DNA from 3 places in the Pantoea sp. Lu_F5_004 genome. Region 3 is predicted to be linked to each of the others. Evidence: predicted binding sites of a transcription regulator. Region 3 holds the regulator's gene; each other region holds the start of a gene.

The links. The regulator PurR, encoded in region 3, represses purine synthesis genes. The targets are predictions, from matches to a motif close to CANGCAAACGTTTGCNTG.
Region 1: a site for PurR is predicted at 857-874, ahead of purT (formate-dependent phosphoribosylglycinamide formyltransferase). Genes of this name have one in related genera too.
Region 2: a site for PurR is predicted at 1,229-1,246, ahead of ACR8BN_RS17725 (NCS2 family permease). Genes of this name have one in related genera too.

Annotation. Positions count from the first base shown of each region.
Region 1 covers NZ_CP194946.1:1,813,013-1,815,280, reverse strand. Annotated here, with positions in the region: gene ACR8BN_RS08345 (tellurite resistance TerB family protein) at 90-746, opposite strand; gene purT (formate-dependent phosphoribosylglycinamide formyltransferase) at 913-2,091, shown strand; gene ACR8BN_RS08335 (bifunctional 4-hydroxy-2-oxoglutarate aldolase/2-dehydro-3-deoxy-phosphogluconate aldolase) at 2,126-2,268, opposite strand, start outside.
Region 2 covers NZ_CP194946.1:3,820,405-3,822,672, reverse strand. Annotated here, with positions in the region: gene soxR (redox-sensitive transcriptional activator SoxR) at 1-280, shown strand, start outside; gene ACR8BN_RS17730 (glutathione S-transferase family protein) at 320-985, shown strand; gene ACR8BN_RS17725 (NCS2 family permease) at 1,345-2,268, shown strand, end outside.
Region 3 covers NZ_CP194946.1:2,291,212-2,293,479, reverse strand. Annotated here, with positions in the region: gene punR (DNA-binding transcriptional activator PunR) at 1-663, shown strand, start outside; gene purR (HTH-type transcriptional repressor PurR) at 660-1,685, opposite strand; gene ACR8BN_RS10620 (YnhF family membrane protein) at 1,967-2,056, shown strand; gene ACR8BN_RS10615 (C40 family peptidase) at 2,104-2,268, opposite strand, start outside.

The sequences.
Region 1 (2,268 bases), 480 kb from region 3:
ACACTTCAGCAGCGGGAAGCCAGGTATAGGTTGAGAAGCAGCCGCTGGCGGATCACATCCTGTGACCCGCCAGCGGAATATCAGAGGGATTAACTGGCGGGTAAACGGGCTTTCTCAGCCTCAAGATCCTGCTGGATGCCGTCGCGAACATCCTGAGGGATTTTCAGCGCGTCGCCCAGCGCGGAGAGATAGCTGCGCTCCATGAAGTGATCAACGTCGATAGCGGCACAGCTCAGGAAGTAGAGCTCCAGCGCCTCCTCCTCGTTTTTCACATCGGCGGCCAGCCACTGCGGATCCAGCGGGCGGTTCATCGCTTTCTGGATCAGCTGTTCCGCTTCCTGACCGTAACCGGACTGATGAATATTCTGCTCAATGGCTGCCCGTTCCTGATCGTCAATGTGCCCGTCGCTTTTGGCGGCAAACACCAGCGCCGTCACCAGACGTTCGGCCCGCAGGTTAACCGGCGTCTGCGCCACGCCAAAGTCAGGTTCATTCTGGTGCGCTTCGCTGACCCGCTGCTTGTATTTGTTCCATAACACCGCGCCCGCAGCCGCACCGCCACCGATAATCAGCGCCTTGCCGCCATATTTTGTCAGCAGTTTGCGCGACGATTTACTGGCAATCAGCATACCGGCCAGGCCGCCCAGCGCACCCGGCGCCAGCATGTCGCTTAAGCCGCCACCCGATTTGCCCTCACCGCCCTTCTTCGTCAGTACCGACTGAATTTGTTGCAACCAGTTATTCATCATCCACTCCTTTTAAGATGTCAGTCCGCTATCCTGACGAAAAGGATGTCAGGAAACGTCAGAGCGGGAAAAGTAAGGCAAAAGGTCGCGTCAGATGGACGAAAGATGAGAACGCAAACGTTTTCGTTTATACTTGCGCGCGAATTTTGACTGCTTAGGTGAAGAAATGACGACTCTCGGAACAGCGCTGCGTCCGGCAGCAACGCGTGTGATGCTATTGGGTTCAGGTGAACTGGGTAAAGAGGTGGCGCTGGAGTGTCAGCGTCTGGGTGTGGAAGTGATCGCGGTTGATCGTTACGCCGATGCCCCGGCGATGCACGTCGCCCATCGCAGCCATGTGATTAACATGCTGGATGGCGCGGCACTGGCAGCGTTAATCGCTGAAGAGAAGCCTGATTTTGTCGTACCGGAAATCGAAGCCATCGCCACGGAGACCCTGGTTGAGCTGGAGCAGCAAGGCCAGCGCGTGGTGCCGACTGCCCGTGCCGCGCGGCTGACCATGAACCGCGAAGGGATTCGTCGACTGGCGGCTGAAGAGCTCTCTCTGCCGACCTCCCGCTATCGCTTTGCCGACAGCAAGGCGCGCTTTGATGAAGCGGCTACCGAAATCGGCTTTCCCTGCATTGTGAAGCCGGTAATGAGTTCATCCGGCAAAGGTCAGAGCTTTATCCGCGACGCCAGCCAGCTCGATAATGCCTGGGACTATGCGCAACAGGGTGGCCGCGCGGGTGCCGGACGCGTCATCGTCGAAGGGGTTGTTGACTTCGATTTCGAGATCACCCTGCTGACCATCAGCGCAGTCGATGGCATTCATTTCTGTGCGCCGATTGGTCACCGTCAGGAGGATGGCGATTATCGTGAATCCTGGCAGCCGCAGCAGATGAGTGATGTGGCGCTGCAGCGGGCACAGGATGTTGCCGCGCAGGTGGTTCAGGCGCTGGGTGGCTATGGTTTGTTTGGCGTTGAGCTGTTTGTCTGCGGTGATGAGGTGATATTCAGCGAAGTTTCGCCGCGTCCACACGACACCGGCATGGTGACGCTGATTTCGCAGGATCTGTCAGAGTTTGCGCTGCACGTGCGGGCGTTTCTCGGTCTGCCGATTGGCGCGATTCGCCAGTATGGTCCGTCAGCGTCCGCCGTTATCCTGCCGCAACTCACCAGCCAGAATGTGCAGTTTGTGAATGTCGAAGCGGCGCTGGGTGCCGGTCTGCAACTGCGCCTGTTCGGCAAGCCGGAAATCAGCGGTCAGCGTCGTCTGGGCGTGGCACTGGCAAGCGGTGACAGCACCGATCAGGCGATTGCGCGTGCCGTTGCCAGCGCAGCAGCGGTCACGGTTCAGGGGTAAAGGTGTGCGGTGAGCAGATGCTCACCGCCATAACTTACTTCGCGCCTTCAACAGCTTCGCGTGCCAGGCGGGTGATACGATCCCAGTCGCCCGCTTCCAGCGCGTCGTTGGGTACCAGCCAGGAGCCGCCGATGCAAAGCACGCTTTTCAGCGCCAGATAGTCACGGTAGTTCGCCG
Region 2 (2,268 bases), 1.5 Mb from region 3:
GCTGGCGACGGTCAGTAACAGTCTTGATCACATTCCGGCGAACACGCGCATGTCAGCACCGGAGTGGGATGCGCTGACCCGGCACTGGCGCGAAGAGCTGGATAAGCGCATTGAAACCCTGACCCGCCTGCGTAATGACCTGGATGGCTGTATCGGCTGCGGCTGTTTGTCGATGCGCGACTGCCCGCTGCGCAATCCCGGCGACCGGCTGGGTCAGCAGGGCTCGGGTGCGGTGCTGCTTGATCCAGAACAGGATGATAAACATCCGGATGTGGAGTGACGTCTATACTAGGGGGAGGTCAAAACACAGGGAATCATGATGATCACCGTTCACCATCTTGAGCAATCGCGCTCGCATCGGGTGCTGTGGCTGCTGGAAGAGCTGGAAGTGCCGTACCAGATTAAACGCTATCAACGCGAACCGACCATGCTGGCCCCGGAGGCGCTGAAAAAAGTGCATCCACTGGGAAAATCACCGGTCATTACCGACGGGAACCAGGTAGTGGCAGAATCAGGTGCCATTCTCGAATACCTTGAAGAGAAATATGATCACGAGTTCCGGCTCAAAGTGAGTGATGAGGCGTCGCGGCTGCAGTGCCGCTACTGGCTGCACTATGCCGAAGGCTCGCTGATGCCGCTGCTGGTGATGAAGCTCATCTTCGGTCAGATGGGTAAAGCACCGGTGCCGTGGCTGCTGCGCCCGGTCGGGGCGGCATTCGGTAAAGGCGTGCAGAAGGCGTTCCTGGATAAACAGCTTAAGCCACACATGCAGATGATCGAACAACATCTGGCTGCAAATCCCTGGTTCGCCGGTCAGCGCTTCAGTATCGCTGATATCCAGATGAGCTTTCCGCTGCTGGCGCTTGCGCGACGTGCCGGACTGGAGCAGATGCCCGCCAGCCAGAAATGGCTGCAGACTGTGCAACAGCGTGCCGCCTGGCAGCGCGCGATCGATCAGGGCGGCGAGCTTTCGCTGCCAGGTTAATTCCCCTCCTCCACTGGCGGGTCGTGTCTCATCACGGCTGCGCCGGTGCGCATCCCCCCTGAAAATCGCGTTAACTTCAGGGCGTCAGCGTTTGACGTCGGCTTGTGCCGCGTGGCTGCTGGCGACTTAAGCCTGATCTTTATGCTGAAGAATCTCCCTCTGACAGTTGAAAATGTGCCGCTAAACGCCGGATAATCGCATGCCTTTTTATCTGGCCGCTTCTGGCGGCCAACTATCTGCGGCAAGGTAAACGTTTGCCTGCCGGGTAAAACCCGACAGTGACGCCGTCTACCCGCTTATTCCAGGGACAGCGATGGTCGCAGAGCGATCCACACAACAAAAATTTTTGAGGCTCAACTATGTCAACTGAATCACGCCCGGCCAGTGGAAAACTGGACGCCTGGTTCTCGATCTCGGCGCGCGGCAGCAGTGTGCGCCAGGAGATTCTGGCCGGACTCACCACCTTCCTGGCGATGGTCTACTCCGTCATCGTGGTGCCAGGAATGCTGGGCAAAGCCGGTTTTCCCCCCACTGCCGTGTTTGTCGCCACCTGTCTGGTTGCCAGCTTTGGTTCCATCATTATGGGCCTGTGGGCCAATCTGCCGATGGCGATTGGCTGTGCAATCTCCTTAACCGCCTTTACCGCTTTCAGCCTTGTGCTGGGCCAGCACATCAGCGTGCCGGTCGCGCTGGGCGCGGTGTTCCTGATGGGCCTGCTGTTTACCCTGATCTCGGTGACCGGCATTCGAGCCTGGATCCTGCGTAACCTGCCGATGGGCGTGGCGCACGGCACCGGCGTCGGAATTGGCCTGTTTTTGCTGCTGATTGCGGCTGACGGTGTAGGCCTGATAGTGAAAAACCCGGCACCGGGCCTGCCGGTGGCGCTGGGGCACTTCACCACCTTTCCGGTAATGATGACGCTGCTGGGACTGGCAGCGATTATTGGACTGGAGAAGCGTCGGATGCCCGGCGGTATTCTCATGACAATTATCGCCATTTCGCTGCTGGGGCTGATCTTCGATCCGGCGGTGAGCTACAAAGGATTATTTGCGCTGCCGAGCCTGCGTGATGCCAGCGGTGAGTCGCTGCTGTTCAGCCTCGACATTATGGGCGCGATGCAGCCGGTCGTGCTGCCAAGCGTGCTGGCACTGGTGATGACGGCGGTCTTTGACGCTACCGGCACCATTCGCGCGGTCGCGGGTCAGGCAAATCTGCTGGATAAACAGGGCCAGATTATCAATGGTGGCCGTGCGCTGACTAGCGACTCCGTCAGCAGCCTGTTC
Region 3 (2,268 bases):
CAGTGTCAGCAGCTGGCTAACGGCTGGCGCGGCCAGCTAAGCATAGCCGTTGACCGTATCGCTAAACCTCAGCGCACCCGACAACTGGTCAAAGATTTCTATCGCCACTTTCCCGATATGGAGCTGATCATCAGCTATGAAGTCTTTAACGGCGTCTGGGATGCGCTGGCCGATGGCCGGGTGGAAGTGGCGATTGGTGCCACGCAGGCAATACCGGTGGGCGGACGCTTTGCTTTCCGGGATATGGGCACGCTTAACTGGCGCTGCGTGGTTGCGCCCGACCATCCTCTGACACAGGCGAGCCAGATAGATGATGACACGCTGCGTAGCTGGCCGTCCCTGGTGCTGGAAGATACTTCACGCGCACTGCCGCGTCGTATGACATGGACGCTGGATAACCAGCGCAGGCTGGTGGTGCCGGAGTGGCAAACCGGGCTGGAGTGCGTGCAGGCGGGATTGTGTGTGGCGATGGTGCCGGGCCATCTGGCCAGGCCACTGCTCGACAGTGGCGAGCTGGTTGAACTGACGCTGCCGGTGGCGTTTCCGGACAGCCCATGCTGCGTCAGCTGGGCAGAGGATCGCGCATCACCGGCGACAGGCTGGTTGCTCAGCTATCTGGGTGATGCGCAAACGCTTAATCAGGAGTGGTTAAGCGAGCATTAACGGCGATAGTCGCGGAATGGGCCATCGGCCACGGAACGGCGCTCAATCAGCGTCGGATGGACCTCAATCGTTTGTGACACTTCGCGCTTACTGGTAATGCGGTCCAGCAGCATTTCCAGCGCTTTCTCACCCAGCTGGGCTTTAGGCTGATGCACCGTGGTCAGGGCCGGTGCAAAATAACGGGCGTTGCGCACATTGTCATAGCCGATCACCGAAATATCCTGGGGGACGCGCAAACCCATCTCGTCGGCGGCGCAAATCGCGCCCATCGCCATGATGTCACCGCCACAGAAAACCGCCGTCGGACGCTGCTTCTGCGACAGGATCTGCTGCATCGCCTGATAGCCTGACTCCGGCTCAAAGTCACCCTGCACAATCCACTCGGCGCGTGGCTGAATACCCGCTTCTTCCATCGCCTTCAGGAAACCAGCATGACGTCCGCCACCGGTGTTACGCTCCATCTGACCGGGGATAGCACCAATATCCCGGTGTCCGCGTTCAATCAGATAGCGTCCCGCCAGATAGCCGCCCTGGAAAGCATTATCCAGTACCGTGTCGGTGAAGTCGGCGCGCGACTCGCCCCAGTCCATTACCACCATCGGGATATTGCGATTCTCTTCCAGCATCTGCAGCAGATCGTCCGGATATTCAGAGCACATCACCAGCAGCCCATCGACGCGTTTCTGCGCCATCATGCTGAGATAGGCGCGCTGTTTTTGCAGATCGTTATGCGCATTACCCAGAATCAGCGTATAGCCTTTGTCAAAACAGTGATTTTCAACCGCTTCGATAATTTCAGCGAAATAGGGCGCTTCGCTGGAGGTGGCAAGCAGGCCCAGTGTCTTGGTGTGGTTCACTTTCAGGCTGCGCGCCACGGCGCTCGGCGAGTAGTGCAGTTCTTTAATCGCCTGCCAGACCGCGTTGCGCGTCTCTTCAGCCACAAAGCGGGTTTTATTGATGACGTGCGAAACGGTGGTCGTTGAGACGCCAGCGCGTTTCGCCACATCTTTAATTGTTGCCATGAAAATCGGACTCCAGTGCTTATCTAACTCTATGATAAGCGTAGTGTTAAACGTTTGCGTCTGCTCAGGGTTTTTTCCGCAAAAATGCAGCTTTCCTGGCCAGTAAACAGGCCGCTGGCGTAATAAAAACGCCTGAAAACGTGCGCAAACGGAATCAGGGTTGCGCGCGTTGCGCAACAAAGGCGGGATTCTAACAAGGCTGAACGGATAAAACGAGATTTTTACCGGGCCCTGTGGGAAAATGCGATACCCCTGCTAATTGTGTGACTAAGGAGGAAGCAATGAGTACCGATCTTAAACTGGCTTTAATGACCACCGCGGGCTGTCTGCTGATGATTGTGGCCTTTAGTTTTACCGCTATTCTGCACTAATAAAAAAAGCCGGGATTATCCCGGCTCTCTTCTGGTTGTTCCGCTGCTCAGCGTATGGTTTTCGGCGTCATCACCCGACGGGCACCAATATAGTGGCGCTGCCAGTAATCTTCTCCTAACGCGCTGATCTGAATATCTTTGCCGGTGCGTGGCGACTGGATAAACTTGCCATCACCCAGGTAAACGCCGACATGGTCCGCAGTACCGCGTCC